Regions from separate parts of the Serratia sp. Ae19-1 genome, predicted to be linked through region 2. Evidence: predicted binding sites of a transcription regulator. Region 2 holds the regulator's gene; each other region holds the start of a gene.
What was found. Region 2 encodes PurR, which represses purine synthesis genes. Its sites were predicted from a motif close to CANGCAAACGTTTGCNTG; they were not measured.
Positions count from the first base shown of each region.

Region 1: a site for PurR is predicted at 5,569-5,586, ahead of serA (phosphoglycerate dehydrogenase). Genes of this name have one in related genera too.
Region 3: a site for PurR is predicted at 4,065-4,082, ahead of raiA (ribosome-associated translation inhibitor RaiA). Genes of this name have one in related genera too.

Region 1 is NZ_JBCHWD010000009.1:180,538-191,323, forward strand. Features, by position in the region: gene ubiH (2-octaprenyl-6-methoxyphenyl hydroxylase) at 1-708, opposite strand, end outside; gene pepP (Xaa-Pro aminopeptidase) at 713-2,026, opposite strand; gene AAIE04_RS22275 (YecA/YgfB family protein) at 2,082-2,660, opposite strand; gene zapA (cell division protein ZapA) at 2,980-3,309, shown strand; RNA gene ssrS (6S RNA) at 3,351-3,533, shown strand; gene AAIE04_RS22290 (5-formyltetrahydrofolate cyclo-ligase) at 3,586-4,194, shown strand; gene serA (phosphoglycerate dehydrogenase) at 4,248-5,486, opposite strand; gene rpiA (ribose-5-phosphate isomerase RpiA) at 5,780-6,436, opposite strand; gene AAIE04_RS22305 (LysR family transcriptional regulator ArgP) at 6,641-7,534, shown strand; gene AAIE04_RS22310 (oxidative stress defense protein) at 7,583-8,314, opposite strand; gene argO (arginine exporter ArgO) at 8,436-9,053, opposite strand; gene AAIE04_RS22320 (RluA family pseudouridine synthase) at 9,263-9,961, shown strand; gene AAIE04_RS22325 (DUF2058 domain-containing protein) at 9,969-10,508, opposite strand.
Region 2 is NZ_JBCHWD010000006.1:297,640-308,425, reverse strand. Features, by position in the region: gene rnt (ribonuclease T) at 1-582, shown strand, start outside; gene AAIE04_RS18805 (Grx4 family monothiol glutaredoxin) at 651-998, opposite strand; gene AAIE04_RS18800 (C40 family peptidase) at 1,415-2,233, shown strand; gene sodB (superoxide dismutase [Fe]) at 2,432-3,010, shown strand; gene cydH (cytochrome bd-I oxidase subunit CydH) at 3,073-3,162, opposite strand; gene purR (HTH-type transcriptional repressor PurR) at 3,487-4,512, shown strand; gene punR (DNA-binding transcriptional activator PunR) at 4,509-5,453, opposite strand; gene punC (purine nucleoside transporter PunC) at 5,577-6,788, shown strand; gene cfa (cyclopropane fatty acyl phospholipid synthase) at 7,131-8,282, shown strand; gene AAIE04_RS18765 (I78 family peptidase inhibitor) at 8,356-8,649, opposite strand; gene AAIE04_RS18760 (riboflavin synthase) at 8,704-9,354, opposite strand; gene AAIE04_RS18755 (MATE family efflux transporter) at 9,593-10,786, shown strand, end outside.
Region 3 is NZ_JBCHWD010000005.1:94,279-105,064, reverse strand. Features, by position in the region: gene AAIE04_RS15700 (3-deoxy-7-phosphoheptulonate synthase) at 1-838, shown strand, start outside; gene tyrA (bifunctional chorismate mutase/prephenate dehydrogenase) at 842-1,963, shown strand; gene pheA (bifunctional chorismate mutase/prephenate dehydratase) at 2,019-3,176, opposite strand; Phe leader region at 3,219-3,345, opposite strand; gene AAIE04_RS15685 (hypothetical protein) at 3,297-3,344, opposite strand; gene raiA (ribosome-associated translation inhibitor RaiA) at 3,468-3,809, opposite strand; gene bamD (outer membrane protein assembly factor BamD) at 4,121-4,852, opposite strand; gene rluD (23S rRNA pseudouridine(1911/1915/1917) synthase RluD) at 4,984-5,961, shown strand; gene yfiH (purine nucleoside phosphorylase YfiH) at 5,961-6,692, shown strand; gene clpB (ATP-dependent chaperone ClpB) at 6,823-9,396, shown strand; rRNA gene AAIE04_RS15655 (16S ribosomal RNA) at 9,908-10,786, shown strand, end outside.

The sequences.
Region 1 (10,786 bases), on a different contig from region 2:
GGCGTCGACCTGGGCGCGATCCTCGCGCGCATGGCACCACACCAGCGAACTGCGCCCCTGCGACATCGGCAACAGCGCCAGCGGCCCGTAACGGGTAAAGCGCTCGAAGGCGCGCCCCTGCGGATCTTCCGCCGTGGTGACGTTGGCGATGGTGGCGAACTGTGAATAGTCCTCCTGCCGCCACTGCATATTGCAGGCCTGCGCCAGCGCCGAGCGCGAGCCGTCGGCCGCCACCAGCAGCTGCCCGGCCAGGCGTCGGCCATTGTCCAGCAGCACTTCCGCCCGCTCTGTGGTGCGAATAACGTCCACCACCCGCGCGGGGCAGTGCAGCGTGACGCCCGGCGCCTTCGCCAGCAGCGCGAACAGCCGCTGCCCGGCGTCGTGCAGTTCGATCACCTGGCCGAGCGCATCGACCTGATAATCCTGCGCCTGCAGATTCACAAACCCGGCGTGGCCGCGATCGCTGACGTGCACCTGAGTTATCGGCGTGGCGCAATCGCGCAGCGCCGGCCAAACGCCGATGCGCGCCAACTGTTGGCAAGTGCCCTGCGCCAGCGCGATGGCGCGAGCGTCAAAGCCCGGGTGGCTGCGGTCGTCCGGCCGAGTCGCCTCGACCAGATCCACCGCCATTCTTCCCTGAGTGAGCGACGAAATGGCCAGCGCCAGCGTCGCGCCCGCCATACCGCCGCCAACGATAATTACGCTCATTCCGTTACCTTGCCGCCGCCATCAACGCTTCGATGGCATCGGCGTCTTTCACCACGGTGGCGGTCAGGTTTTCATTGCCGTCGGCGGTGATCACGATGTCGTCTTCGATACGGATGCCGATGCCGCGGTATTCCGCCGGCACGTCCGCATCCGGCGCGATATACAGCCCAGGCTCCACGGTCAGCACCATACCCGGCTCCAGCAGCCGATCGCGGCTCGGCGTGCCATAGTGGCCGACGTCGTGCACGTCCAGGCCCAGCCAGTGGCTCAGCCCGTGCATAAAGAACTGACGGTGGGCCTGCTCGGCGATCAACTGGTCGACTTCACCTTTCAATACGCCCAGCTCCACCAGCCCGACCACCATGATGCGCACCACTTCGTCATTGACTTCGCGGATGCTGGTGCCGGGTTTGAACAGCTCCAGCGCACGCAGCAGCGACGCCAGCACGATGTCGTACACTGCGCGCTGCGGCCGGCTGAACTTGCCGTTGACCGGGAAGGTGCGGGTAATGTCGCCGGCGTACCCCTGATACTCGCAGCCGGCGTCGATCAACACCAGATCGCCGTCGCGCATCTGGCTCTCGTTCTCGGTGTAGTGCAGGATGCAGCCGTTTTCGCCGCTGCCGACGATGGTATTGTAAGACGGGTAACGGGCGCCTAGGCGGGTGAATTCATGATGAATTTCCGCTTCCAACTGGTATTCGAACATGCCCGGACGGCATTTTTCCATCGCGCGGGTATGTGCCAACGCGCTGATCTCGCCGGCGCGGCGCATCACCGCCAGCTCCTCCGGCGATTTGAACAGCCGCATGTCGTGCAGCCACGGCCGCCAGTCGGTGACGGTGGCCGGCGCCTGCAGATTCTGGCGGAATCCCTTGCGCAGCTTGTCCAGCGCGCCGAACAGGATCTGATCGGCGTAGGCGTATTCGCCCTGCGCGTGGTAGACCACGTCCAGGCCATTCAGCAGCAGGTGCAGCTGGTCATTGATTTCATCGAACGGCAGCGCGCGATCCACGCCCAGCTTCGCCGGCGCGGCGTCTTGCCCCAGACGGCGGCCAAACCAGATTTCCGCCGTCAGGTCGCGCACCCGGTTGAACAGCACGCTGTGGTTGTGCGTTTCGTCGCTTTTGATCAGCACCAGCACCGCTTCCGGCTCATTGAAGCCGGTCAGGTACCAAAAGTCGCTGTTCTGCCGGTAGGGATAGTCTGAATCTGCACTGCGCGTCGTTTCCGGCGCAGAGAAAATAACCGCCGCGCTGGCCGGCGCCATTTTCGCCAACAGCGCCTGACGGCGGTTGTTGAATTCCTGCTGAGTCATTACCTTCTCCTGAAATCATGCCATCCGCACCGCCGGCGGAGGGGCGATAGAACGTTTAGTGCAGCGTCGGTTTGATATTTTCCGGCGCCGTCGGCTTGTGACGAGTGAATTCGCCGTAGCACATGATGGCGGCGACCCGCACATACTCCGCCACTTCTTCCAGCGACTGTTCCAACTCTTCCTGATCTTCGTCTTCGTCGTAGCCCAGCTGCGCGATGTTACGCAGATCGTCGATCGCTTCACCGACCTCGTCTTTCACCTGGGCCAGCTTCGGCTGCATCATGCCCAAACCGAGCAGGAAGTGGTTGACCCAACCGGCCAGCGCGTCGGCGCGATCGAACACGCTGACGATCTCCCCTTCGGGCAGCATCAGTTGGAACAGGAATTCGTCGTCTTCCAGCGTTTCACGCGTCGCTTCATACAGCTGCTGCAACGGTTGGCTGAGCGCCTGCGGGAAGGCGACGCCTTCATTGGTCAGATCGTGCACCAGCGCCTGCCAGCCGGCATCACGGCTGCCGCCGCACAGCAGGCCGCTGATCAGGCCGTGCATTTCTGCCGCGGTCAACGCCACCGACTGTTGGTTGAGGGCCACGGTCAAAGATTGGTAACTTGGAAATGTATTCTGTATAGACATGCGCATTCGTCATCGTTGGCAGGATAAGTTCGTGGTATGCTACCACCAAGGTCCGTCGCTATACCAGATAAGCGCGACACCTCAGTGGCTAGTTATAATCGTGATGTGGCAGGTCTCACACTGCGCCGGCGGGTGACGAAAGTGCGGTAAATACGCATTTTGAAACCCTTTTTTGACTGGCGATGTCTGCCGCAGTAGATTACAACCAGGTACTGAAAAAGGGGTTGTATCTTGGTACCGAGGTATATATAGTGGCGCCCGCTTTGACGGCCCGGCCAGGGCGGACAAGGCTGGCGCGAAATTTAGGCAGGAAGGTGGCATGTCTGCACAACCGGTAGATATTCAAATTTTTGGCCGCTCGTTAAGAGTCAATTGCCCGCCAGAACAACAAGATGCGTTGAATATGGCGGCGGACGATCTTAACCAACGGTTGCAAGATCTAAAAGTTCGCACTAGAGTCTCCAATACTGAGCAACTGGTTTTCATCGCGGCATTGAACGTCTGTCACGAACTTGCTCAAGAACGGTTGAAAACCCGTGACTATGCGTCCAATATGGAACAACGCATACGGATGCTGCAGCAGACCATTGAACAAGCGCTGCTTGAACAGGGTCGCATCTCTGAACGTCAGGATGTGCAATTCGAATAACTTAAGTTGTTGAAATCACAGTTTTCAGCAACGAGTACAAAATTTCTCTGAGATGTTCGCCAGCGGGCCAGTCCCCTGAGCCGATATTTAGTACAAACAGAATGTGTTGCTCCGCGATCGGTGAGCACGCTCGGTGCGCCGAGAAGCCTTAAGATTGCGACGGCACGTTCACCTTGAACCATGGGTTCAAGGGTTACAGCCTGCGACGGCATCTCGGAGATTCCCCTTCTCAGCGGTTTATGTGTGCTGAACGCCACACTGAGCAAGCCTGATACGATGCCTTTTCAACCCCAATTCGCGCAGCAGCGCCAAGCCATTCGTCAACTCATTCGCCAACGTCGGCGCGAACTAACGCCGGGCCAGCAACGCTTTGCCGCAGAAAAGATAACCGAACGTCTCGTCGCACACGGCCGTATTCAGGCGGCGCACAGCATCGCGGTATTCCTGTCGTTTGACGGCGAACTCGATACCGGGCCGCTAATCGAGCGTTTGTGGACGCTCGGCAAACGGGTTTACCTGCCGGTGCTGCATCCGTTCAGCCCGGGGCACTTGCTGTTCCTACGCTATGCGCCGGAAACGCCGCTGGTGCGCAACCGCTTCAATATTCTCGAGCCGCACCTCGATGTGCGCCAGGTGCTGCCGCTGGGCGAGCTGGACGTGGTGTTGACACCGCTGGTGGCGTTCGATCATACCGGCCAGCGTCTGGGCATGGGCGGCGGCTTTTACGATCGCACCCTGCAAAACTGGCAGAGCGATGGCCCCTATCCCATCGGCCTGGCCCATGATTGCCAACAGGTGGAAAGCCTGCCGATCGAGCATTGGGATATCCCGCTGCCGGAGATCCTCACCCCGCTCTGCAGCTGGGCGTGGCGCGAGCCCAAATAGTAAAAGGCCGGAATCCATCCGGCCTTTTTCTTTCATTGCGGCATGCCGCCGAATCAGAACAGCAGACGGGCGCGAATGGTGCCGTCGATGGCCTTCATGCGCTGCAGCGCGGCGTCGGCGCGCGCGGTTTCCGCTTCGATATCGATCACCACATAGCCGATTTCCGGCCCGGTTTGCAGGTACTGCGCGGCGATGTTAACCCCCTCTTCGGCGAAGATCTGGTTAATCTGCGTCAGCACGCCCGGACGGTTTTCATGAATGTGCAGCAGGCGGCTGGCGTTCGGGCCATGCGCCGGCAGCGACACTTCCGGGAAGTTGACCGCCGACAGCGTCGACCCGTTGTCGGAATACTTCGCCAGTTTGCCGGCCACTTCGTCGCCGATGTTCTCTTGCGCTTCCTGAGTTGAGCCGCCGATGTGCGGCGTCAGCAGCACGTTGTCGAACTCACACAGCGGCGAGTTGAACGGATCGCTGTTGGTCGCCGGTTCTTCCGGGAAGACGTCGATCGCCGCCCCCGCCAGATGATTGCTGGCCAACGCATCGCACAGCGCGGGGATATCCACCACAGTGCCGCGCGAGGCGTTGATCAGAATGGCACCCGGTTTCATCAGCGCCAGCTCTTCTGCACCCATCATATTCTTGGTGGCCAGCGTTTCCGGCACGTGCAGCGTTACCACGTCGCTCATATTGAGCAGATCGGACAGATGACGCACCTGTTGCGCATTACCCAGCGGCAGCTTGTTCTCGATATCGTAGAAGAACACCTTCATGCCCAGCCCTTCGGCCAGAATGCCCAGCTGGGTGCCGATATGACCGTAGCCGATGATGCCCAATTTTTTGCCGCGCGCCTCGTAAGAGCCCACGGCCAGTTTGTGCCACACGCCGCGGTGCGCCTTGGCGTTGGCGGCCGGAATGCCGCGCAGCATCAACAACAGCTCGCCCAGCACCATTTCGGCCACGGATCGGGTATTGGAGAACGGGGCGTTGAAGACCGGAATACCGCGCTTGGTCGCTGCGTTCAGATCAACCTGGTTGGTGCCGATACAGAAGCAGCCCACCGCCACCAGCTTTTCTGCGGCGGCGAAGACCTCTTCGGTCAGATGCGTGCGCGATCGGATGCCGACGAAGTGCGCATCGCGGATGGAGGCCTTCAGCGATTCGGTGTCTAACGCACCCTTGTGGTATTCGATGTTGGTATAACCGGCGGCACGCAGATTGTCTACCGTGCTCTGATGAACCCCTTCCACCAACAGGAATTTAATCCTGTCTTTCTCCAATGATACTTTTGCCATTTACCCGACCCTATGTTCAGACTTCAGAAGCGGCTGTTGCGACACAGCTCCCATCCAACATAACAAAAATAACGCGGGCGGCAATACAAACGATTGCCTGCCCGGCAGGACAAGGCGCAGCGTTCCTGGCGGTTTCTGGCAGAAAATGCCATAGGGAAAGTTTTCGGCAGAAGCTTTGGGGAGTCAGTTTTCACAATGTGACATAAGTCACCAAATTTGCCGCTTTTCAGAAAAGATATTTTAACCGAAGAAATTTTGCGGCCCGGCATGACCGGGCCACAGGCCATGGCGGCTTATTTGACCACTTTCACGCCTTCCGACGTGCCGACCAGCGCCACGTCCGCGCCGCGGTTGGCGAACAGCCCAACGGTCACCACGCCGGCGATGCCGTTGATCTTGTTCTCCAGCGCGATGGCGTCGGTGATGCTCAGGTTATGCACGTCCAGGATCACGTTGCCGTTGTCGGTCACCACGTTTTGGCGATACTCCGGCAGGCCGCCCAGTTTCACCAGCTCGCGCGCCACGTAAGAACGTGCCATCGGGATCACTTCCACCGGCAGCGGGAACTTGCCCAACACGTCTACCTGTTTGCTGGCGTCGACGATGCAGATGAATTTCTTGGCGATGGCGGCGATGATCTTCTCGCGCGTCAGCGCTGCGCCGCCGCCCTTGATCATCTGCATATGGCCATTGATTTCGTCCGCGCCGTCCACGTAGATATCGAGCGAGTCCACTTCATTGCTGTCGAATACGTGGATGCCGAGGCTTTTCAGCTTGGCGGTGGAGGCGTCGGAGCTGGACACCGCGCCTTCAATCTGGTGCTTGATGGAGCCCAGCGCGTCAATAAAGTGGGAAGCGGTCGAGCCGGTGCCAACCCCGACAATGGTGCCCGGCGTTACGTATTCCAGCGCCGCCCAGCCTACCGCTTTTTTCAGTTCGTCCTGCGTCATAATATGTCCCTTGCCTCTGTACGAAAACGTGTGCGTATTATAGGGTAAAACGCTGTTTTTCACGCCGGCAGGATCACACTTATTTACCGCATCCCGCATTTTTACCCGCTTTGCGGCGAGTTGGTGGCGTGATTTTTCCACCTGCGCCGCGCGCAAAATGTGGCATAGTGCCGGTATCATTCTAATTTAAGGGATATCTTTCCGATGAAACGCCCAGACTATCGTACGCTGCAAGCGCTGGACGCGGTGATCCGTGAGCGCGGCTTCGAGCGCGCCGCTCAAAAACTCTGCATCACGCAATCGGCGGTATCCCAACGCATCAAACAGCTGGAAAACCTGTTCGGCCAGCCGCTGCTGGTCCGCACCGTGCCGCCGCGCCCGACCGAACAAGGGCAAAAGCTGCTGGCGTTGCTGCATCAGGTGGAGCTGCTGGAAGAAGAGTGGCTGGGCAACGACACCGGCGTCGATACGCCACTGCTGCTGTCGCTGGCGGTCAACGCCGACAGTCTGGCGACCTGGCTGCTGCCGGCGCTGAAACCGGTGCTGGCGGACTCCCCCATTCGTCTGAATCTGCAGGTGGAAGATGAAACCCGCACCCAAGAGCGGTTGCGCCGCGGTGAAGTGGTGGGGGCGGTGAGTATTCAGCCGCAGCCGCTGCCGAGCTGCCTGGTGGATCGGCTGGGGGCGCTGGACTACCTGTTCGTGGCCTCCAGCGGCTTCGCCGAGCGCTACTTCCCCAACGGCGTCACCCGTTCCGCGCTGCTGAAAGCACCGGCGGTGGCCTTCGACCATCTCGACGACATGCACCAGGCGTTCCTGCAGCAGAACTTCGATCTGTCGCCGGGCAGCGTGCCCTGCCACATCGTGAACTCATCGGAAGCCTTCGTGCAGCTGGCACGCCAGGGCACCACCTGCTGTATGATCCCGCATCTGCAGATCGAAAAGGAGCTGGAATCCGGTGAACTGATCGACCTGACGCCGGGGCTGTACCAGCGCCGCATGCTGTACTGGCACCGCTTCGCGCCGGAAAGCCGCATGATGCGTAAAGTGACCGATGCGTTGCTGGAACACGGTCACCAGGTGCTGCGCCAGGATTAAAACGAAAAAAGGTTCGCCACAGCGAACCTTTTCTTCAATACCACACCCTTACTGCGCGGCGTTGCGCTGCAGCTCGAACACCACATCCACCTGATCGTCGAAGTGAATGCTTTGCTGTTCATAGGTCTGCGCCGCATCACTTTCCGCCGCCGCACCGGCCGCCTTATACATCCGCGCCACCGGCATCGGCTGGTAGTTGGCGACCCGATAGCGAATGCTGTACACCGGCCCCAGCTTGGCGTGGAAGCCTTTGGCCAGGGATTCGGCCTGTTGAGTCGCGTTCTCGATCGCTTTTTGCCGTGCCTGTTCGCGATACACGTCCGGCTTGGCGACGCCCAACTCCACCGCACGGATCTCGTTCAGGCCGGATTTCAACGCGCCGTCCAGCAGCTCGTTCAGCTTGTCCAACTGGCGCAGCGTCACCTGCACCTGGCGCACCGCACGGTAGCCCTTCAGCACCGACTCGCCGGTTTTCAGGTAGTCGTATTCCGGCTGGGTGCGCAGGTTGGCGGCGCTGATGTCTTTCTTCTCGATGTTATTTTTCTGCAGGAAATCAAAGTACTGCGCCACGCGCTCATCCACCTGCTTCTTCGCCTGAGCGGCGTCTTTGGAGGAAACGCTCACTTCGATCGCCAGGGTGGCGATGTCCGGCGTGGCGTCCACGCTGGCGGTGCCGGAGGTGACGACATGCGGCCCTTCAGGCACTTCGGCCGCCTGCAGCGCCATCGGTAACGTCCCTAATCCGACCATTGCGGCCATAGCCAATGCTTTTAGCTTCACAGTGTCTCCTTAATGACAGGCTGTCTCTGATCGCCGGCTTTTCCCCGTGAGAACCGCCGGATTCCTGGCATCAAACGTAGCATATCGCGCGGCGTTTTGAATTCGGATTAGTGACAAATTCTTATAAATTTGCCCCCTGCCAGGCCAGCTGCAGCGCGATGCCCCACATCACCAGCCCGACCAGCGCATTGATGATGCGCTGCGCCCGCTGCGTGTTCAGCCAGGGCGCCAGCCAGGAGGCCAACAGCGCCAGCCCGAAGAACCACACGACCGATGCGCTGACCGCGCCGAGCGCAAACCAGGAACGCACGTCCGCCGTCAGCTGCCCACCCAGGCTGCCGAGCACCACGAAGGTGTCCAGATAAACGTGCGGGTTCAGCCAGGTGACCGCCAGCATGGTGACCACGATGCGCCAGCGGCTCTGCGCCAGCTCTTGCGCCGCAGCCTGCGCCGGCTGCGGACTGAAGGCGGAACGGAACGCGCCCCAGCCGTACCACAGCAGAAACGCCACCCCGCCCCAGGTCACCAGCGCCAGCAGCAGCGGCGAACGGGTCAGCAATGCGCTGCCGCCGAAGATGCCGGCGCAGATCAGCACGATATCGCTCAACGCGCACAGCGCGGCGATCATTAAATGGTACTGGCGCCGAATGCCCTGATTCATCACGAATACGTTCTGCGGGCCCAGCGGCAGGATCATGGCGGCGCTCAGGGCAAAACCCTGCAGGAAGACGGATAACATGGGGATTCCTCGAATGATAAAAGGCGCCGGACGAGGGCGCGAATCGGTCAACACGCGCATCATACGAGGAAGCGATCATTAGGTGAAATTGATGTTTCTAATCAAGTATCAGAAGCGCTAATACTCCAACCGGCGGGATTGCGCCGTCAAATTCGCCCATCGGCGAAAAATTCGCTATCATCCGCTCCCCCTCACCAGCCGGCCGCACGATGTCTACGATTATCGATACCTTCATCGCCCCGCCATGTCATGATCAGATAGAGATCCTCTATCAGGACGCTCATCTGGCGCTGATCAATAAGCCGACCGGGCTGCTCAGCCTTTCGGGCAAGAATCCGCAAAATCTCGATTCGGTGCACCATCGGCTGGTGCAGATCTTCCCCGGCTGCACTTTGGTGCATCGTCTGGATTTCGGCACGTCCGGCTTGATGGTGGTGGCCCGCAATAGGGCCGTCAACGCCGCGCTCTGCCGGCAGTTCAGCGAACGCACCGTCAGCAAAGTGTACAGCGCGCTGCTCTGCGGCCATCTGGCGGATAACGAAGGAGTGATAGACGCGGCGATCGCCAAAGATCCGGCGCTGTTCCCGCTGATGTCGATTTGCGCCCTTCACGGCAAACCCGCCCGTTCCCGCTATCGGGTCGTCGAGCGTTTTTATCGTATCGCGGAGGATGGGACATCGCTGCCGCTGACGCGGGTGCAGCTCACCCCGGAGACCGGGCGCACCCACCAGCTGCGTATTCACAGCCGGCAGTTGGGCCACCCTATTTTAGGCTGCGATCTGTATGGCGGCCGCCTGCTACCGGGCACCGAACAGACGCCGCGGCTGATGCTGCACGCCAGCGAACTGGATTTTGTGCACCCCATCAGCGGAGAACGGATAACCGCTCGTCACGCCGCGCCGTTCTGAACGCGGCTTACCACATCAAATCGTCGGGCACTTTAAAGTCGGCGTACGGATCGTCTTCATCCTGCTCTTCCTGACTCAGCGCGCTGTGCAGCACAATGCTGGCCGCATCGCGCTGCGCGATTTTATCGGCGACGCTGGCGGGGATAATCGCGTATTCACACTCTTCGCGGTTCTCGACCACCAAGCGTGCGATGGCAAGACGGCCATTGATCAGCTGGGTCTGGGTCGCTTTATCCACCAGGATTTTCTTGATCAGGTTGCCGTCGGTGAAGTTAAAACCGATATCGCCTTTCGCCAGGACGATGCGGTTCATCTCGATCAGTTGCTTCACCTGCGCTTTGTATTCTTTGGACAGCGCGGCTTGCTTTTGCTGCTCGCTCAGCTGCTTATCGCGTTCAAGCTGCGCCTTTTTATTCTCTTCCACCGCCTCTCTGGCCTCACGGGCCTGAACGCGTGATTTTTTAGCCGTTCTTTGGACTTTGGCCATTTTCTTGCTGGTTACCAAGCCCGCTTTGAGCATCTGCTCTTGTAAGGTGAGTTTTGTCATGTTCGTGTCTGAAGCCGTGGGGTCATGGTGGGGATTATACCCGTAATGTTTCAGGCTGCACCAGCTTGCCGCCTCGGCGCATCAGGCGGTTTGCGCGGCCGGATCGCGGCGGAAAACTGCCTGATGCGCCAGATCATGAACGCGGCTCATGTGGTAATGAAATTAAGTCTCTTTCACTCCCCTCGGGACTCTGGCAAAAATAGACCTCATTAATGACAGACAATATGAAAGCGGCTGAATAAAAAAATATAAATACAACTAATTGATAAAAATAGATA
Region 2 (10,786 bases):
GTTGAAACCGCCGGGTTCAACGCCAATACCGATGCGTTGCTGGAGATCGCCGCCGTGACGCTGAAAATGGATGAAGACGGCTGGCTGCAGCAGGACGAAACCCTGCACTTCCACGTGGAGCCTTTCGAGGGCGCCAACCTGCAACCGGAGGCGCTGGCGTTTAACGGCATCGATCCGCACAACCCGCTGCGCGGCGCAGTCAGCGAATATGACGCGTTGCACGCCATTTTCAAAGCGGTGCGCAAAGGGCTCAAGGATCGCGGTTGTAATCGGGCCATTATCGTCGCGCACAACGCCAACTTCGATCACAGCTTCCTGATGGCCGCGGCAGAACGCGCCGGGCTGAAGCGCAACCCGTTCCATCCGTTCGCCACCTTCGACACCGCGGCGCTGAGCGGCCTGGTGCTGGGCCAAACGGTGCTGGCCAAAGCCTGCATCGCCGCCGGCATGCCGTTCGACAGCAGCCAGGCGCACTCCGCGCTGTACGACACCGAGCAAACCGCCCTGCTGTTTTGTGAGCTGGTTAACCGCTGGAAACGCCTCGGCGGCTGGCCGCTGCCCGCCGCCGATCTCGCCGAATAAAACCAATGAAAAAGGCGGCCCAGTTTGCACTGGCGCCGCCCGTTACGCGATAACCGCAAGCTTGTCGATTAAGACTGCTGGTCTTCCTGCGCTTTATACTTTTCAGCCGTCTCTTTGATCAGCTGCTGCAGCTCGCCGCGCTGATACATTTCGATAATGATATCGCAACCGCCGACCAGCTCACCGTCAACCCACAGCTGCGGGAAAGTCGGCCAGTTGGCGTATTTTGGCAGCTCGGCGCGGATGTCCGGGTTCTGCAGAATATCCACGTAGGCGAAACGCTCGCCGCAGGCGGACAGCGCTTGCACAGCCTGTGCGGAGAAGCCGCAGCTCGGCAGCTTTGGCGAGCCTTTCATGTACAGCAGAATCGGGTTTTCAGCGATCTGGTGCTGAATTTTTTCAATTGTCGTCGTCATTTATTGCTTCCTCAAGCCACATTTCATGGCTACAACATGCATCACGCGCTCTATTGTAGCGGCTGGAACAGTCGCAAGAAAACGCCATCTTTTGCAAGGATATTCACCCGCCGCCGATCGCGTTTCACCGGCCACGTCATTCCGGTCAAAACATACGCTGAGAATAACATTTTTAATCCGACCATTTCACTAATATATTGCGCCGCGACGACGGCGCGGATTAATTATCCCACCCGCCATGGGTTGACGTTTTTTCATACACCAACAGGCTGATTTTAAACCAAAAAAAATGTCATTAACGTTTTCTCACAATATGGATTATTATTTCTGAGTTCTTCGCTGTTTTATATGGCGAAATTCGGGAATACTGTAACTCTTTCGATATCCGTTTCGGGGCCAAGGTTGGTGACGTCGACATGCGTTTAATTCTTACGCTCTTTGCGCTGCTGTTTACGCAGCTCTTCTTCAATTTGGCGCACGCTGCGCCACAGGCGCGTATTGCCGCCGAGCAGCGTAAAAGCCATGCCAATGAAGCGCGGCCCGATGACCGCAGAAAAAAGAAAGCGGATAAAGCCGCCAAGAAAGCCAAAGTGACGGCTCCCGAGAAAAAAACCAAGACCGCCAAGGCCAAAAGCGAGAAAAGCGCGAAAAAGATCGTCAGCGCCAAACCCAAGGCCAAAGCGCAGAAAACCGCCAAGATTAAAGTCACCCCGCCGAAAAAGGGCTACAAAAAAGGCTATGGCCGCCACCGCGAAGCCGGCATGGCCACCGCCAAGCTGGCGCGTGAAGAAAAGCCGTTGAAACTCAGCCCGGCGCACAAGAAACGCTACCAGCACGCCAAACAGACCGCGATGGCCAAGCTGATGGGCCAGATGGGCAAACCTTACCGCTGGGGCGGCAGCTCGCCGCGCACCGGCTTCGACTGCAGCGGCCTCATCTATTACGCCTATAAAGACGTGGTGAAAATCAAGATGCCGCGCACCGCCAACGAGATGTATCACCTGCGTGACGCGGCGCCTATCAAGAAAAGCGAGCTGGAAAGCGGCGATCTGGTGTTCTTCCGCATCAACAACCGCGGCGTGGCGGACCACGTCGGCGTCTACCTCGGCAACGGCAAATTCATCCAGTCGCCACGCACCGGCGAAGAGATCCGCATCAGCCAGCTCGACAACGACTATTGGCAGAACCACTACATCGGCGCACGCCGCGTAGTGACGCCGAAAACCATTCGTTAATTTCCCGCTCTGCGCGGTTGCGGCCCGGTCGCAACCGCCTGCTCAAGCTATCGCCCATCGCACTTCCCCACGCGCATTTCTCGCTTTTCCTCCTGTTTTTTATGATGAAAATTGTTAAGATTGAATGACCACAATAAAAAACGGCCCATCCGGCTCTCGCCCCGGCGGGAAGCACATGGCGCTGTAAAGGAGGAAGCAATGTCGTTTGAATTACCTGCATTACCGTATGAGAAAAACGCGCTCGAGCCGCACATCTCCGCCGAAACCCTGGAATACCACTACGGCAAACACCACAACACCTACGTGGTTAACCTGAACAACCTGGTGAAAGGCAGCGAGTTCGAGGGCAAATCGCTCGAAGAGATCATCAAGACCTCTAACGGCGGCGTGTTCAACAACGCGGCGCAGGTGTGGAACCACACCTTCTACTGGCACTGCCTGTCGCCACAGGGCGGCGGTGAACCGCAGGGCGAACTGGCGGCGGCGATCGTCAAGTCCTTCGGCTCTTTCGCTGCGTTCAAAGAGCAGTTCACCGATGCCGCCGTGAAAAACTTCGGCGCCGGCTGGACCTGGCTGGTGAAAAAACCGGACGGCGCGCTGGCGATCGTCAACACCTCTAACGCGGCAACCCCGCTGACCGGTGAAGACAAACCGCTGCTGACCGTTGACGTGTGGGAACACGCGTATTACATCGATTACCGCAATGCGCGTCCAAAATACCTGGAAAACTTCTGGGCGTTGGTCAACTGGACCTTCGCAGCGGAAAACCTGGCGTAAGCACCGGTTTCTGATGTGACGAGGCGCAGCCAGGCTGCGCCTTTTTTAGCGCCGGAGGGAAATCAGTTCAACGCGGCAACGAAGCTGAAAGCGATAATGACCGCCAGCGCGCAAACGGTGGTGAACAGCGACATCTTCAATTCGGTATCCATGACAACTCCTTTAAAATGGGCTTTCCTAAGGATAAAAGGCGTACAATTAGTACGTCAAATCATTTTCCCACAGTTCGCCGATAAAATCTTGTTATCATTTCCCGGTTTATAATATCGATTACCTCTTCCACTTTTGCTCAATATGCGACAAAATTCGCAGTTCACAACTGCGTACCGGCATCCATGCCCCTCCTGATTAAGCGCTGAAGACTTCAACACACTAAAAACTCAGTTTTCGCTTCTCTGGAGAAGGATCTACGTAGGCAAACGATTAACATCACACTTACATGCTGTAAACATGTGAGTTCAGGAGTCATTCCTTACATGGCAACGATTAAAGATGTGGCCAAACGCGCGGGCGTTTCCACCACCACCGTTTCGCACGTCATCAATAAGACTCGTTTCGTCGCCGAAGAGACCAAAGCGGCCGTGTGGGCCGCCATCAAAGAACTGCACTACTCGCCGAGCGCCGTGGCGCGCAGCCTGAAAGTCAATCACACCAAGTCGATCGGCCTGCTGGCCACCTCGAGTGAAGCCCCCTACTTCGCCGAAGTGATCGAAGCGGTGGAAAACAGTTGCTACAGCAAAGGCTACACCCTGATCCTGTGCAACTCGCACAACAACCTGGACAAACAGCGCGCCTACCTGGCGATGCTGGCGCAAAAGCGCGTCGACGGCCTGCTGGTGATGTGTTCCGAATACCCGGATCAGCTGCTGGGCATGCTGGAAGACTACCGTAACATCCCGATGGTGGTGATGGACTGGGGTGCGGCGCGCGGCGACTTCACCGACACCATCATCGATAACGCCTTCGAAGGCGGCTATCTGGCCGGCCGTTACCTGATAGAACGCGGCCACCGCGATATCGGCGCCATCCCAGGCCAGCTGTCGCGCAATACCGGCGGCGGCCGTCATCAGGGCTTTATGAAGGCGCTGCAGGAAGCGCAGATCGACATTCGCGAAGAGTGGATCGTGCAGGGCGACTTCGAGCCGGAATCCGGTTACAAGGCGATGCACCAGATCCTGTCGCAAAAACAGCGGCCGACTGCGGTATTCTGCGGCGGCGACATCATGGCGATGGGCGCCATCTGCGCCGCCGACGAACTGGGGCTGCGGGTGCCGCAGGATATTTCCGTGATCGGCTACGACAACGTGCGCAACGCCCGCTACTTCACCCCGGCGCTGACCACCATTCATCAGCCGAAAGAACGCCTGGGCGAAATGGCCTTCACCATGCTGCTGGATCGCATCATCAGCAAGCGCGAAGAGTCGCAGGTGATCGAAGTGCATCCGAAGCTGGTCGAACGCCGCTCGGTCGCCGACGGTCCGTTCATCGACTACCGCCGCTAATCCCCTGAGCCGGAAGCCTGCACGGCTTCCGGTGCCGCCTCGCTCAGCCACTCCTGATTCAGCGTCTCCCCATCGCCCAGATACGCCAGTAGCCAACTCATCGCCGGTGACGGTTTATCCTGCTGCCAGGTCAGGCAGCAAGGGCTGGCTGGAAACGGCTGCTGCAGCTGCAACGCCTTCAGCTCACCGCGCTGCACCAGCGGCAGCGCCCGATGTGCCGGCATCATGCCGACGCACAGCCCGGCGCACAAACAGTCGAGCGCCGACGTCCAGTCCGGCACCACCAGCCGCCGCTGGTTATCCAGCGTCCAGGTGACGCGCTTGGGCAAATTGCGCGAGGTGTCCTCCAGGCAGAGCGAAGGGTACGGCCGCAACTGATCGTCGTGCAGCGGCCCCGCCAGCTGCGCCAGCGGGTGTTGCGGGCTGACTACGCACAGCCAGTTCATATAGCCCATGTCGCGGAAGGCAAAACCGCCGCCGACCGGCACTGCACGCGTGGCGCCGATCGCCATGTCCGCCCTGCCGTCCGCCAGCGCATCCCAGACGCCGTTGAACACCTCGGGTTGCAGCATCAACTCGACGTCGGGGAAATGGCGATAGAAATCCAGCACCAGCTGGCGGCTGCGCTGCGGTTTGACGATGATATCTACCGCGATATTCAGCTGGCCGCGCCAACCGTTGGCCACCTGCTGACAGTGGCGGCGGGTGTCGAGCATTTTTTTGATAACAGCTCGCGCATCCTTGATAAACAGCGCGCCGGCCGGCGTCAGCTCCACATCGCGGTGACGCCGCTCAAACAGCGGCACCGCCAGCCATTGCTCCAGCTGCCGCACGGTATAACTCACCGCCGACGGCACCCGGTGCAGCTCCTGCGCCGCCGCGCTGAAACTGCCGGTGCGCGCTACCGCGTCGGCGACTTCAAGTGAATATTCAGACCACATCGCTTTGCCTTCAATTTTTTTAACAGCACTTTGCAAATATTACCGTTTCACAAGCAGAGATCCAGCCGGATACACTGGCCGGCGCTAAAAACCTGCGACACTAAAATATTAACGAGAAATACCATGCGAAATTCTTTTGGCTTTATGTTCTACCTCGCCGGCCTGAGCATGTTGGGTTATCTGGCGACCGATATGTATCTGCCTGCCTTCGGCGCCATGCGCGAAGAACTGCAAATCTCCGCCGGCGCCGTGAGCGCCAGCCTGAGCATCTTCCTGGCCGGCTTCGCCTTCGCGCAGCTGCTGTGGGGGCCGCTCTCCGATCGCCTGGGGCGTAAACCGGTATTATTGATTGGCCTGACGCTGTTCGCCCTCGGCTGCCTCGGCATGCTGTGGGTGGAAAACGCCCTGCAGCTGTGGATCCTGCGCTTTATTCAGGCCGTCGGCGTCTGTTCCGCCACCGCCATCTGGCAAGCGCTGGTGGTCGACCGTTACCGCGAAGGTCAGGCCAACCGCGTGTTCGCCACCATTATGCCGCTGGTGGCACTGTCACCGGCGCTGGCGCCGCTGCTTGGCGCCTGGCTGCTGAACCACGCCAGCTGGCGGGCGATCTTCGCCGCGCTGTTGGTGATCACCGCGCTGCTGCTGCTGCCGACGTTGATGCTCAAAGAGCGCGCCAAAACGCAACCCGCCGCCGACGCGCCGAAAAACGGCGTCAGCTTCTGGCAACTGTTGAAATCTCCGGTGTTCAGCGGCAACGTCGCGATGTACGCCGCCTGCTCGGCCGGTTTCTTCGCCTGGCTGACCGGTTCGCCGTTCATCCTCGGCGATATGGGCTATAGCCCGAGCGACATCGGTCTGAGCTATGTGCCGCAAACGCTGGCCTTCCTGCTGGGCGGCTACGGCTGCCGCGCCGCGCTCAAGCGCATCAATGGCAAAACTCTGCTGCCGTGGCTGCTGGTAGCTTATGGTGTCAGCATGGTGGCGCTGTATCTGGTGGCGACGCTGACCTCTCCGACGCTCACCACGCTGCTGATTCCATTCTGCGTGATGGCGCTGGTCAATGGCGCCGGCTACCCGATCATGGTGGCGAATGCGCTGATGCCGTTCCCGGAAAGCAGCGGCAAAGCCGCCGCGCTGCAAAATACGCTGCAGCTGGGGCTGTGTTTTGTGGCGAGCATGCTGGTATCGGCGTTTATTGCCCAGCCGCTGTTGGCGACGGTGACGGTAATGGTGTCTACGGTGATTCTGGCCGCGCTGGGGTATTTCCTGCAGCGGGGGAAAACGGCCGATGCGCAGCAAAAGGCGCAGCGGGAACATGCTAACTCAGCGTCATAATTGCCAAACTTAATAATCACTTAAAGAATATGCGTGCCGAGTGCGATTTACAGTTGAGTCGACGCCTCGGCACGCCTATACTCAAAAACAACCTTTTAAAGTAACACCTTATAATCTTTATATCTCAATTAGCGCTTGTGTACGCGTCTTGCGTCACACTCTTTTTAAGGATGCGTTCATCTCGCGCCATTTGCGCCGGGTAGCTTCTTAAAATTTCCTCTGTTCATAGTCGGATATCAGACGCCGCGGGCCTATTTTCCGCCGGTAAACGTATGCACCCGCAGAAATTGTCTAAGCTGTTTCCTAACGGGTCATCAGTCAGAAGAAGGTGATGGAGAAGCTATGAGTTCATCGTGTATAGAAGATCTGAGTATCCAGGACAATCAGTGGTACCGTATCGCGCATGAAATGCTCGGCCTGGCCGGCATTGAAATCAACGGTTCGCGCCCCTTCGATATTCAGGTTAAAAACCCCGAATTCTTTAAACGCGTGTTGCAGCAAGGCTCGTTGGGCCTGGGCGAAAGCTATATGGACGGCTGGTGGGAGTGTGAGCGGCTGGATATGTTCTTCCAGCGCGTGGTTAGCGCCGGGCTGGAGAAAAAACTCCCCCACCACCTGAAAGATACCCTGCGTATCGCCGCCGCGCGCCTGACCAATCTGCAATCGAAAAAGCGCGCCTGGATCGTCGGCAAAGAGCATTACGATCTCGGCAACGATCTGTTTACCCTGATGCTCGATCCTTACATGCAATATTCCTGCGGCTACTGGAAAGACGCCACCACGCTGGAAGAGGCGCAGGAAGCGAAGCTGCGGATGATCTGCGAGAAACTGCAGCTGCAGCCGGGCATGCGCTTGCTGGACATCGGCTGCGGTTGGGGCGGCCTCTCCGCCTACGCGGCGAAAAACTACGGCGTGTCGGTGGTTGGCGTGACCATTTCCGCCGAACAGCAGAAGCTGGCTCAGGCGCGCTGCGCCGGACTCGATGTGCAGATCCTGCTGCAGGATTACCGCGACCTGCATCAGCAGTTCGATCGCATCGTCTCGGTCGGCATGTTCGAGCACGTCGGGCCGAAAAACTACCGCACCTATTTCAACGTGGTAGAGCGCAATCTGGTGCCGCACGGGCTGTTCCTGCTGCACACCATCGGCTCCAACAAGACCGACATGAACGTCGATCCGTGGATCAACAAATATATCTTCCCGAACGGCTGTCTGCCGTCGGTGAGCCATATCGCCGAGGCCAGCGAAGGCCACTTCGTGATGGAAGATTGGCACAACATCGGCGCCGATTACGACCGCACGCTGATGGCCTGGTTCGAGCGTTTCAAACAGGCGTGGCCACAGCTCGCCGAGCGCTATTCCGAGCGCTTCGAGCGGATGTTCAGTTATTACCTGAACGCCTGTGCCGGTGCGTTCCGGGCGCGCGATCTGCAGCTCTGGCAGGTGGTGTTCAGCCCGAAAGGCGTTGAAGGCGGGATTCGCGTCTCCCGCTGAACGCTTTCCCGATAAAAAAAGCCCCGGCAACAACATCGCCGGGGCTTTTTTTTGCGCTTTCGGACCCTGCGGGTTAACCGCAGTAAACGCGAATAATTTTATCGTTGCTATCGCCAAGGAAGTTCAGACGGCGCAGGTTGAAATCCATGGTAACGGCGGAGTTATACGGAATGGCTCGCACTTTGGATTCGATCCGTACGCCTTCCAGCGAAGTCATCGGCTTGCCGACGTAGTTTTGATACTGCGAAGCGCCGCAGGTATCGTCCGCATCGGCCATTTGCGCGCCGGCGCCCTGCTCAGGTGAACTGCTGCAGGCGCTCAGCGCCAGCAACGCGGTTAACAACAACGTTTTCCCATAAAACTTCACGCGTTTCTCCTCTCTGCTTATGATTCGATTCCGGCGGCAACGCCAGAATCGCGGTCAGTCTTTGTGCGCCGGCGCCATCGCCGCCGCCAGCGTCGCTTCGCGATTGGCCAACACGCGCTCGACGGTGTCCACCACCGCCTGGGTTTGCGGATCGATCTCGATGTTCACCTTGTCGCCCAGACGTTTTTTACCCAGCGTGGTGCGATCCAACGTTTCCGGGATCAGGTGCACGCAAAAACGGTTATTCACCACTTCGCCGATGGTCAGGCTAATGCCGTCGATGCCGATGAAGCCTTTGTGCAGCACATATTTCATCAATTCCGCGTTCGGCATGCGCAGCCATACCTGGCGGTTATTTTCCGACGTATAAATTTTGGCCACTTCCGCCGTGCAGATAATATGGCCGGACATCAAATGCCCGCCAATTTCATCATTGAATTTTGCCGCGCGCTCAATATTGACGATGTCGCCCAACGCCAAATCGCCAAGGTTGGTCAGGCGCAGCGTTTCCTTGATCAAATCGAAGCTGACGCGGTTGCCTTCCACCGCGGTCACGGTCAGACAGCAGCCGTTATGGGCCACTGACGCGCCCAGCTCCAGCCCCGGCAGCAGTTCTGCAGGCATCTCGATCACGTGGGTGCGGAAATTGGGTTTCTCATCAATGGCGACCAGCGGCGCGGTGCCTTGTACGATACCGGTGAACATATGTGCCTCTTCTTGCTAAATAGGTTAAAACGCTTCCGGCAGTTTGCCCCAGTTGGCGCGGAAAACCAAATCCGCAGCGGCAAAAATCGGCTGCCTGCGCATTTAATAACTATTTATCTGCGGCGTTTGCTTAACGACGCCGAGCAGGTACAATCTTTTTGACAAAATTCCGCTATTTTAATTGTTGTCCTCTCGCGGCAGCCCTCCCTCCCACATATATAAATAGAAAGGTGTATGCGTGCAGAAGTACTTAATTGAAGCGCGTAGTTTATTGGCTCTCGCTATCCCGGTCATCATCGCGCAAATATCGCAAACCGCCATGGGCGTGGTCGATACCATCATGGCCGGCGCTTACAGCGCCACCGACATGGCGGCCGTCGCGGTCGGTACCTCGATCTGGCTGCCGGCCATTCTGTTCGGCCACGGCCTGCTGCTGGCCCTGACCCCGGTTATCGCCCAGCTCAACGGCGCCGGGCGGCGCGATCGCATCGCCCACCAGGTGCGTCAGGGCTTCTGGCTGGCCTCCGGCGTCTCGCTGCTGTTGATCGTCGTGCTGTATAACTGCAAGTTCGTCATCGACATGATGCACAACATCGATCCGCAGCTGGCGGACAAGGCCGTCGGCTACCTGCACGCCATCATGTGGGGTGCGCCGGGCTACCTGTTCTTCCAGGTGATGCGCAACCAGTGCGAAGGGCTGTCCAAAACCAAGCCCGGCATGGTGATCGGCTTCCTCGGCCTGTTGGTGAATATCCCGATCAACTACATTTTCATCTACGGCAAGTTCGGCATGCCGGAGTTGGGCGGCGTCGGCTGCGGCGTCGCCACCGGCAGCGTCTACTGGATCATGTTCCTGATGATGCGCTGGTACGTGAAGCGCGCGCCGTCGCAGCGCGATATCAAACGCCAGGCCGGCGATCTCGGCGGCCCGGACTGGGCGGCGCTGAAGCGCCTGATCGGCATCGGCATGCCGGTGGCGCTGGCGCTGTTCTTCGAAGTCACGCTGTTCGCCGTGGTGGCGCTGCTGGTTTCGCCGCTGGGGATCGTCGCGGTCGCCGGCCACCAGATCGCGCTTAACTTCAGCGCGCTGATGTTCGTGCTGCCGTTGTCGCTGGGCGTCGGCGCCACCATTCGCGTCGGTTACCGTCTGGGGGAAGGTTCGGTCGAAGGCGCGCGCGTCGCCGCTTACTCCGCCATCGGCGTCGGCATCACCATGGCCGTCTGCACCGCACTGTTTACCGCCACCTTCCGCGAGCCTATCGCCCTGCTGTACAACGACAGCCCGGCGGTGGTGGCGATGGCTTCGCAGCTGATGCTGCTGGCGGCGCTGTACCAAATCTCGGATTCTATTCAGGTGATTGGCAGCGGCGTGCTGCGCGGCTATAAAGATACCCGCGCGATCTTTTTCATCACCTTCATCGCTTATTGGGTA
Region 3 (10,786 bases), on a different contig from region 2:
GGCGGCTGACTTGAGCGATCAGCTGTATATCGTTATGCGCGTCTATTTTGAAAAACCCAGAACCACTGTCGGCTGGAAAGGTTTGATCAACGATCCGTACATGGACGGCTCGTTTGACGTTGAAGCAGGCTTGCATATCGCGCGTCGCCTGTTGCTGGATCTGGTGGGCATGGGCTTGCCGTTGGCTACCGAAGCGTTGGATCCGAACAGCCCGCAGTACCTGGGGGACTTGTTCAGCTGGTCGGCAATCGGTGCGCGCACCACCGAATCGCAGACGCACCGCGAAATGGCCTCCGGCCTGTCGATGCCTGTCGGATTTAAAAACGGCACCGACGGCAGTCTGGGCACCGCCATCAACGCCATGCGCGCCGCCGCCATGCCGCACCGCTTTGTCGGCATCAACCAGGCGGGGCAGGTTTGCCTGTTGCAGACTCAGGGCAACCCGGACGGGCACGTTATCCTGCGTGGCGGCAAGACCCCGAACTACAGCGCCGAGCACGTTGCGGCCTGTGAAAAACAGATGCTCGAGGCGGGACTCCACCCGTCCTTGATGATAGATTGCAGCCATGGCAACTCGAATAAAGACTATCGCCGTCAGCCGGCGGTTGCCGAGTCCGTGGTGGAGCAGATCAAAGCGGGCAATCGCTCGATCACCGGCATTATGCTGGAGAGCCATCTGCATGAAGGCAATCAGTCTTCCGAACAGCCGCGTGCAGACATGCGTTACGGTGTGTCCGTCACCGACGCCTGCATCGACTGGGAAAGCACGGAAACGCTGCTGCGCCACATGCATCAGGAACTCGGCGCTGCGCTGACGGCACGCACGGGAGAAAAGTAAGTTATGGTGGCAGAACTGACCGCGCTGCGCGATCAAATCGACGAGGTGGATAAAGCGCTGCTGGATCTGCTGGCGAAGCGCCTGCATCTGGTAGCGGAAGTGGGGGAGGTGAAAAGCCGTCACGGTCTGCCGGTCTATGTGCCGGAGCGCGAGGCGGCGATGCTGGCCTCGCGGCGCCAAGAGGCGGAAAACCTCGGCGTGCCGCCGGATTTGATCGAGGACGTTTTGCGCCGCGTGATGCGCGAATCCTACGTCAGCGAGAATGATAAAGGCTTTAAAACCCTGTGCCCGCAGCTGCGGCCGATCGTCATCATCGGTGGTAATGGCCAGATGGGCCGGTTGTTCAACCGCCTGCTGACGCTGTCGGGTTATCAGGTCAGGGTGTTGGATCAGGAAGATTGGCCGCAGGCGGAACAGCTGTTGGCGGATGCCGGCATGGTGATTGTCAGCGTGCCGATTCACGTGACCGAGCAGGTGATAAGCCGCCTGCCGCCGCTGCCCGCCGACTGCATTCTGGTGGATCTGGCCTCGGTGAAAAATCGCCCGTTGCATGCGATGTTGGCGGTGCACAGCGGCCCGGTGGTCGGCTTGCACCCGATGTTCGGCCCGGACGTGGGCAGCGTGGCCAAGCAGGTGGTGGTTTACTGCGACGGCCGCCAGCCGGAGGCCTACCAGTGGCTGCTTGAACAGCTGCAGGTGTGGGGCGCGCGGCTGCATCGCATCAGCGCAGTCGAGCACGATCAGAATATGGCGTTTATCCAGGCGCTGCGGCACTTCGCCACCTTCGCCTACGGCTTGCACCTGGCGGAAGAGAACGTGCAGCTGGAGCAATTGCTGGCGCTCTCATCGCCAATCTACCGGCTGGAGCTGGCGATGGTTGGCCGCCTGTTTGCGCAGGATCCGCAGCTGTACGCCGACATCATCATGTCGTCTGAAGAAAACGTGGCGCTGATCAAGCGCTATTACCAGCGTTTTGGCGAGGCGATAAAGCTGTTGGAGCACGGTGATAAACAGGCGTTTATCGACAGCTTCCGCAAGGTAGAGCACTGGTTCGGCGATTACGCCCAACGCTTTCTGGTGGAGAGCCGCACGCTGTTGCGGCAGGCTAACGATAGTCGGCAGTAACGCGCGGGCAGCAGATATGGAGGGTTCGGCTTGGCCGAACCCTTTTTTTATGGTTTCACGACGGGTTGACCGGCACCACGGTGTCGCTCGGGTAACAACCCAACACCTTCAGTGAGCGGGTGATCGGCGCCAGATCGCGCAGTGCTTTTTGCATCGCGTCGGCGCGCAGGTTGGCCTGCACATCGATATAAAACATCTCTTCCCACGGATTGCCGTTGATCGGGCGTGACTCCAGTTTGGTCATGATAATGCCGTTGTCTCGCAGTACCAGCAGCGCTTCGACCAGCGCGCCGGATTGCTGGCCGGTCGCCATGATCAGCGTGGTTTTGGCCGGCACCTGTTCGGAGACGTCGATCGCTTTGCGCGCCAAGACGATGAAACGGGTGATATTTTGTTGCTGGTTGGCGAGGTTGTGCTCCAACACTTGCAGCCCGTACAGCGCGCCGCCGGCTTCGCTACCGAGCGCAGCCACCTTCGGTGAATTCAGCTTGGCGACTTTCTCCATCGCGGCGGCGGTGCTTTCGGTATATTCAATTTTCCAGTGCGGGAAGCGATTCAGGAACTGGCTGCACTGCTGGAACGGCTGCGGGTGGCTATAGACGGTTTCAATCTGGCTAAGATCGCTGTCGCCGGCGATCAGAACGCAGTGGTTGATCGGGTTAGTCAGCTCGCCGACGATCGACAGGCTGGTATGTTGCAGCAGATCGTACACCTCGTTAATCGAGCCGGAGCTGGTGTTCTCGATCGGCAGAATGGCATAGTCCGCCTGGCCGGTTTCCACCTGGGCGAAGATATCCTGAAACTTCTGGCAGCCGCATTCGATCAGCCGATCAAAATGACGGGCGGCGTATTGGCGCGCCGCCAGATGCGAATAAGAGCCTTTAGGGCCGAGGAAGGCGATGCGGGCGGAGTGTTGGCTGACGGGGTTGAGCTGGTGCTGCAGCAGCGCCTGTTGGGTCAGGACGGAATCTTCGATAATCAGTTGAAACAGACGGGTGACGTAGAAGCCATCCAGGTCGTAAGGCTTGGCGGCGGCGATCAGCGCATCCAGCAGATCGCGCTCGCGCTCTTTATCGCGGATCGGGCGGTGAGAGTGCAGCTTGGTCTTGCCGACTTCGATCGCCAGCTCACGGCGTTCCGCCAGCAGAGCCAGCAGTTTCAAGTCCAGTGCGCTGATGCGCTCGCGCAGCACCAATAACGGGTTGTCAGTCATAATCAGCTTCCGCCTTCTGTTCTTATTCGTTGTAAAACAGCCATAAAAAAAGCCCCCTGTCTCCAGGAGGCCTTGTTGTTCGTCTTCGCATTTTTTCTCACACGACGAAACGCCTCCCAGTCAGGGGAAGGTAAAAAAGAATGCGAAGAAAAACGGTGTGCGTGGCATGGTCTACCTAAGGTTGTTGTGAACAGGTTTTAAAGTAACCGCTGGCCTTTAGCCCGTCAACAAAAATACCCGACAAAAAACGCGCCCTCGGGCGCGTTTGATGCGGCAATCGCAGTCGGACGGTTATTCCTGCTCTTGCGTGACTTCCGGCACGATGTCTTTCACGCTGGCATTGCAGCGGCGCGCTTCGCCTTTGTGCTGCACCTTGTTCAACTGGCGCTCCAGCTTGGCGATAAGCTCATTAACGGCGGTATACATGTCGTCATGTTTGGCGCTGGCGACCAGCGGGCCGTTAGGCGTGGTAATGGTAGCGTCGGCGACAAACCCTTGCGGCTCTTTGGATAAGACGATATGCGGGTTAATCAGCTGGGTCTGCCATTTTTCCAGTTTGGTGAGACGGTCTTCGACGTGATTGCGGATGGCGGGAGTGATATCCATTTGTTTGCTGGTAATGTTCAATGTCATATAACTTACCTCTCTGTCTTTCCGTCTTGGTGAGTCCAGCATACCCCGCTTTTTGTTTAAATGCGTGATGTGAATCACGATTTTTTGTCACTTTTTGCAAAGTTAGTTCAATCTGTGATTCAGCATCTGAATTGATTATCTAATGCTTGAGAGTTGCCGCTGGATGGCGCATTATCGATGAGTTGACCGGTGAATAGCGCTCGCTAACACCGTGTTTTTACTTGTGTATTTTTCCAGTAAAACCCGGTCGACGCCAATGAAAACGGCAGCCTGGGCTGCCGTTTGGTTTTTCTATCGTTGCCGATGCGCGATTATTGCGGGTTGGCGGCGATCACTTTGGCCACTTTGTCAGCCTGGCCGTTCAGCTGCAGCTGCTTGTAGGCATTTTCCATCAGCGGCAACACGTCGTGCGTCGCTTTGGTATCCGGGAATTCACGCAACATCTGCTCGGCGCGATTAACGACCGCGACGTAAGCACCGCGTTTAGTGTAGTATTCCGCCACCGAAAGCTCATACTTGGCCAAGCGGTCTTTCAGATACACCAAACGCTTGTTGGCGTCGGTTGCGTATTGGCTGTTCGGATATTGCTGAATCAACTGGCTGAAGTCGCGGAACGCAGCGCGAGCGTGCTGAGGATCGCGGTCCGAACGGTCAACCCCGAAGAAGCCCTGCAGCGCGCTGTCATCGAGCGCCATGTCGGTCAGGCCACGCATGTACATCACGTAATCGATGTTCGGGTGCGTCGGGTTCAGGCGCATGAAGCGATCGATCGATGCTTGAGCCATCGGCAAGTCGGCAGCCTTATAGTAGGCGTAAATCAAATCCAGCTGGACCTGCTGGGAATACGGCCCGAAAGGATAGCGGTTGTCTAACGCTTCGAGTTGCGTAATCGCGCCCTTGAAGTTACCGTCCTGCAGTTTTTGCTGCGCGGTAGCATAGATTTCCGAAGGTGGGTTGTCGGGAACCGCATCCTTGGATGTGGAGCAACCTGCCAGCGCCAGGCTCAACGTGGCTGCCGCCACCAGATATTTCATACGCGTCATGACGTTTTGATTATCCTCAGGGTGTTATTCCGGGAGACTGTCCGTTAAGCTCCCGACAAAGACCAGGTACAATAGCACATTATATTAAACGGCATCGCCGTGAAAACCCAACGTTAACGAAGAAGCTGCATATGGCACAACAAGTACAACTCACCGCAACGGTGGCCGAATCTCAACTCGGACAACGTTTAGATCAGGCTTTGGCCGAATTGTTCCCTGATTATTCACGATCTCGCATAAAAGAGTGGATCCTGGGCGATCGGGTGAAGGTCAATGGCAAAACGTCAAACAAACCGAAAGAGAAGGTGCTGGGCGGAGAGGCAGTCGCCATCGATGCACAGATAGAAGAAGAAGCGCGTTGGGAGCCGCAGGACATCGCGCTGGACATCGTCTATGAAGACAGCGACATCCTGGTGATCAACAAGCCGCGCGATTTGGTGGTGCATCCTGGCGCCGGCAACCCGGATGGCACGGTGCTCAATGCGCTGCTGCATCACTACCCGGAAATCGCCGACGTGCCGCGCGCCGGCATCGTACACCGTCTGGATAAAGACACCACCGGCCTGATGGTGGTGGCGAAGACCGTACCGGCGCAAACTCGGCTGGTGGAAGCGCTGCAGGCGCGTGAAATCACCCGTGAATACGAAGCGGTGGCGATCGGCACCATGACGGCAGGCGGCACGGTAGAGGAGCCTATCGCGCGCCACTCCACCAAACGCACTCACATGGCGGTGCATCCGATGGGTAAACCGGCGGTGACGCATTATCGCATTATGGAGCACTTCCGTGCGCATACCCGCCTGCGTTTGCGCCTGGAAACCGGCCGTACTCACCAGATCCGCGTGCACATGGCCTACATCAGTCATCCGCTGGTGGGCGATCCGCTGTACGGCGGCCGTCCACGTCCGCCAAAGGGCGCTTCGGAAGCCTTCATCAACACGCTGCGCGGCTTTGACCGCCAGGCGTTGCACGCCACCATGCTGCGTTTGTACCATCCGATCAGCGGCATCCAGATGGAGTGGCATGCGCCGCTGCCGCAGGACATGGTCGATCTGATCAATGCGCTGAAGGCGGACACCGAAGAATTCAAAGATCAGATGGACTGGTAATGAACTCGCTCATTCTGCCTGACTGGCCGTTACCTCCCGGCGTTAAGGCCTGCAGCACCACGCGCGGTGGCGGCGTCAGCCTGGCGCCTTATGACTCGCTGAATCTCGGCGCCCACGTCGGCGACGAGGTGCAAGCGGTGAAGCGCAATCGGGAACGGCTGGTTATCGCCGCCGGTTTGCCGCAAATGCCGGTGTGGCTCGAGCAGGTACACGGCACTCGCGTGGTGACGTTGGCCGGGCAAGCGCCCGCCGATCTGCGGGCGGATGCGGTGTACAGCAATGTGCCGGGGCAGGTGTGCGCAGTGATGACGGCGGATTGTCTGCCGGTGCTATTCTGCTCGCAGCGCGGCGACGAAGTGGCCGCCGCTCACGCCGGTTGGCGTGGGTTATGCCACGGCGTGCTGGAGCAAACCGTAGCGGCGTTCAACGCCGCGCCGGGCCAGATCAGCGCCTGGTTGGGGCCGGCGATCGGCCCACAGCAGTTTGAGGTCGGGCCGGAGGTGCGCGCCGCTTTCATGGCGGAAGACGCCGAAGCCGCGGCGGCGTTTACGCCGCACGGCGATAAGTTTTTGGCTAATATCTACTTGCTGGCTCGCCAACGTTTGTTGCGAGCGGGCGTGCAAGCCATCTATGGCGGCGACCGCTGTACGGTTAACGAAACGAGTCATTTTTTCTCCTATCGACGCGACGGAATAACCGGACGTCTGGCAAGTTTAATCTGGCTGATATAACCTATTGAATTAGGACGATCCAACGACGCATGGCGTTGTACCGAAAATTTAGCGTCGAGATAACCTTGAAAATTTGAGGGATGACCTCATTTAATCTCCAGTAGCAATTTCGACCCATCTTGGAGGTGTTATGCGTCTGGATCGTCTTACCAACAAATTCCAGCTTGCCCTCGCCGATGCCCAGTCACTAGCCCTTGGGCACGACAACCAGTTTATTGAACCGCTACATCTGATGAGCGCCCTGCTCAATCAGGAAGGGGGCACGGTTCGTCCATTATTAACTTCCGCAGGTATCGATGCCGGGCGCGTGCGCACCGAGATCGAACAGGCGCTGTCCCGTTTACCGCAGGTAGAAGGCACCGGTGGCGACGTTCAACCGTCCCACGAGCTGGTGCGCGTTTTGAACCTGTGCGACAAGCTGGCGCAGAAGCGTGCGGACAAATTCATTTCTTCCGAGCTGTTTGTGCTTGCGGTGCTGGAAGACCGCGGCTCGCTGACCGACTTGTTGAAAGCGGCTGGTGCGACGGCCGACAAAATCAGCAAAGCCATTGAACAAATGAGAGGCGGTGACAGCGTGGAAGATCAAGGTGCTGAAGACCAACGGCAAGCATTGAAGAAATATACCATCGACCTGACCGAGCGCGCCGAGCAGGGCAAGCTTGACCCGGTGATCGGCCGTGACGAAGAGATCCGCCGCACCATTCAGGTGCTGCAGCGCCGTACCAAAAACAACCCGGTGTTGATCGGCGAACCTGGCGTGGGTAAAACCGCCATTGTCGAAGGCCTGGCGCAACGCATCATCAACGGCGAAGTGCCGGAAGGGCTGAAGCACAAGCGCGTATTGTCCCTTGATATGGGCGCTTTGATCGCCGGCGCCAAATACCGCGGCGAGTTTGAGGAGCGCCTGAAAGGCGTGCTCAACGATTTGGCCAAGCAGGAAGGCAGTGTGATCCTGTTTATCGACGAACTGCACACCATGGTCGGTGCCGGGAAGGCGGATGGCGCGATGGATGCGGGCAACATGCTGAAGCCGGCGCTGGCGCGCGGCGAACTGCACTGCGTCGGTGCCACCACGCTGGATGAGTACCGCCAATATATAGAGAAGGATGCGGCGCTCGAACGTCGTTTCCAGAAAGTGTATGTAGCGGAGCCGAGCGTGGAAGACACCATCGCTATCCTGCGCGGCCTGAAAGAGCGTTACGAACTGCACCACCATGTGCAGATCACCGACCCGGCCATCGTGGCGGCGGCAACGCTTTCGCACCGTTATATCGCCGATCGTCAATTGCCGGACAAGGCTATCGACCTGATCGACGAAGCGGCGTCCAGCATTCGCATGCAGATGGACTCCAAGCCGGAATCGCTCGACAGGCTTGAGCGCCGCATCATTCAATTGAAGCTGGAACAGCAGGCGCTGAATAAAGAGTCTGACGATGCCAGCAAGAAACGCCTGGAAATGCTCAGCGATGAGCTGGGGCAGAAAGAGCGCGAGTATTCGGAGCTGGAAGAAGAGTGGAAAGCGGAAAAAGCGTCGCTCTCCGGCACCCAGAATATCAAGGCTGAACTCGAACAGGCCAAAATCACTCTGGAGCAGGCGCGGCGCGTCGGCGATCTGGGGCGGATGTCGGAACTGCAATACGGCAAAATCCCTGAGCTGGAGAAACAGCTCGCCGCCGCCACGCAGGCCGAAGGCAAGAGCATGAAGCTGCTGCGCAACCGGGTGACCGATGCGGAGATTGCCGAAGTGCTGGCGCGTGCCACCGGGATCCCGGTGGCCAGAATGCTGGAAGGGGAGCGTGACAAGCTGCTGCGCCTGGAGCAAGAGCTGCATTCGCGGGTTATCGGCCAGGACGAAGCGGTCAGCGCGGTTTCCAATGCGATTCGCCGCAGCCGCGCCGGGTTGTCCGATCCCAACCGGCCGATCGGTTCATTCCTGTTCCTCGGCCCGACCGGGGTGGGTAAAACCGAGCTCTGCAAGGCGTTGGCTTCGTTCTTGTTCGACAGCGACGACGCCATGGTGCGTATCGATATGTCCGAGTTTATGGAGAAGCACTCCGTCTCTCGTCTGGTCGGCGCGCCTCCGGGCTATGTCGGTTATGAAGAGGGTGGCTATCTGACGGAGGCCGTACGCCGTCGGCCTTATTCGGTGATCCTGCTGGATGAAGTCGAGAAAGCGCACCCGGACGTGTTCAACATCCTGCTGCAGGTGTTGGATGACGGCCGCCTGACCGATGGTCAAGGCCGCACCGTCGATTTCCGCAATACCGTGGTGATCATGACGTCCAACTTGGGTTCGGATCTGATCCAGGAGCATTTCGGTCAGATGAACTACGCGCAGATGAAAGAGTCGGTGATGGAGATGGTGAGTCACCACTTCCGTCCGGAATTTATCAACCGTATCGATGAAGTGGTGGTGTTCCATCCGCTGGGCGAGAAACATATTGCTGCGATCGCCAAGATTCAGCTGTCGCGTCTGTACAAGCGTTTGGAAGAGCGCGGTTACGAAGTGACTATGACCGAGCCTGCTCTGGCGCTGTTGAGCAAAACCGGTTACGACCCTGTCTATGGCGCGCGTCCGTTGAAACGCGCTATTCAGCAGGAGATCGAGAACCCGTTGGCGCAGCAAATCCTGTCCGGCAAGCTGATCCCCGGCAAGCTGGTGACGCTGGATGTGGAAAACGACCATATCGTCGCACGCCAATAACGGCGATTAAGCGTAATAAAGATAAAAGGGAGCGGGCGACCGCTCCCTTTTCTTTATCTTCGTTTGCTCCTGTTTGCAGCGTTTGCCGCTATTACTGCGCTAAAACCGGTATTTTTTGACTAATAAACATCCTAAAAAGGCGTTTTTGGTGATTATTTGAACGCTTGAAAAGTTTTTTGCAATTAGGGGTTGCGGCCCGCCGAGAACTCCCTATAATGCGCCTCCACTGACCGGGAACAACGACTGACAAGCCGCCGGGTCAGCGAGAAGAAAGCGAAATAAACGCTTGACTCTCCGGGCGAAAAGCGTAATATACGCAGCCCGCGCCGATGAGGTTTCTTGGCACTGCTCTTTAACAATTTATCAGACAATCTGTGTGGGCACTCCACAAGACGATATCCAGCATCTTCGGATGCAAAAAATATCAAGTCTTGAAGAGTGACTAACTGAAGTAAAATTCATGCAGTAAATCTTTGAGCATCGCTTCTCGAGTGGAAGCAAATCAAGCTTTTAATTGAAGAGTTTGATCATGGCTCAGATTGAACGCTGGCGGCAGGCTTAACACATGCAAGTCGAGCGGTAGCACAGGGGAGCTTGCTCCCTGGGTGACGAGCGGCGGACGGGTGAGTAATGTCTGGGAAACTGCCTGATGGAGGGGGATAACTACTGGAAACGGTAGCTAATACCGCATAACGTCGCAAGACCAAAGAGGGGGACCTTCGGGCCTCTTGCCATCAGATGTGCCCAGATGGGATTAGCTAGTAGGTGGGGTAATGGCTCACCTAGGCGACGATCCCTAGCTGGTCTGAGAGGATGACCAGCCACACTGGAACTGAGACACGGTCCAGACTCCTACGGGAGGCAGCAGTGGGGAATATTGCACAATGGGCGCAAGCCTGATGCAGCCATGCCGCGTGTGTGAAGAAGGCCTTCGGGTTGTAAAGCACTTTCAGCGAGGAGGAAGGTGGTGAGCTTAATACGTTCATCAATTGACGTTACTCGCAGAAGAAGCACCGGCTAACTCCGTGCCAGCAGCCGCGGTAATACGGAGGGTGCAAGCGTTAATCGGAATTACTGGGCGTAAAGCGCACGCAGGCGGTTTGTTAAGTCAGATGTGAAATCCCCGGGCTCAACCTGGGAACTGCATTTGAAACTGGCAAGCTAGAGTCTCGTAGAGGGGGGTAGAATTCCAGGTGTAGCGGTGAAATGCGTAGAGATCTGGAGGAATACCGGTGGCGAAGGCGGCCCCCTGGACGAAGACTGACGCTCAGGTGCGAAAGCGTGGGGAGCAAACAGGATTAGATACCCTGGTAGTCCACGCTGTAAACGATGTCGATTTGGAGGTTGTGCCCTTGAGGCGTGGCTTCCGGAGCTAACGCGTTAAATCGAC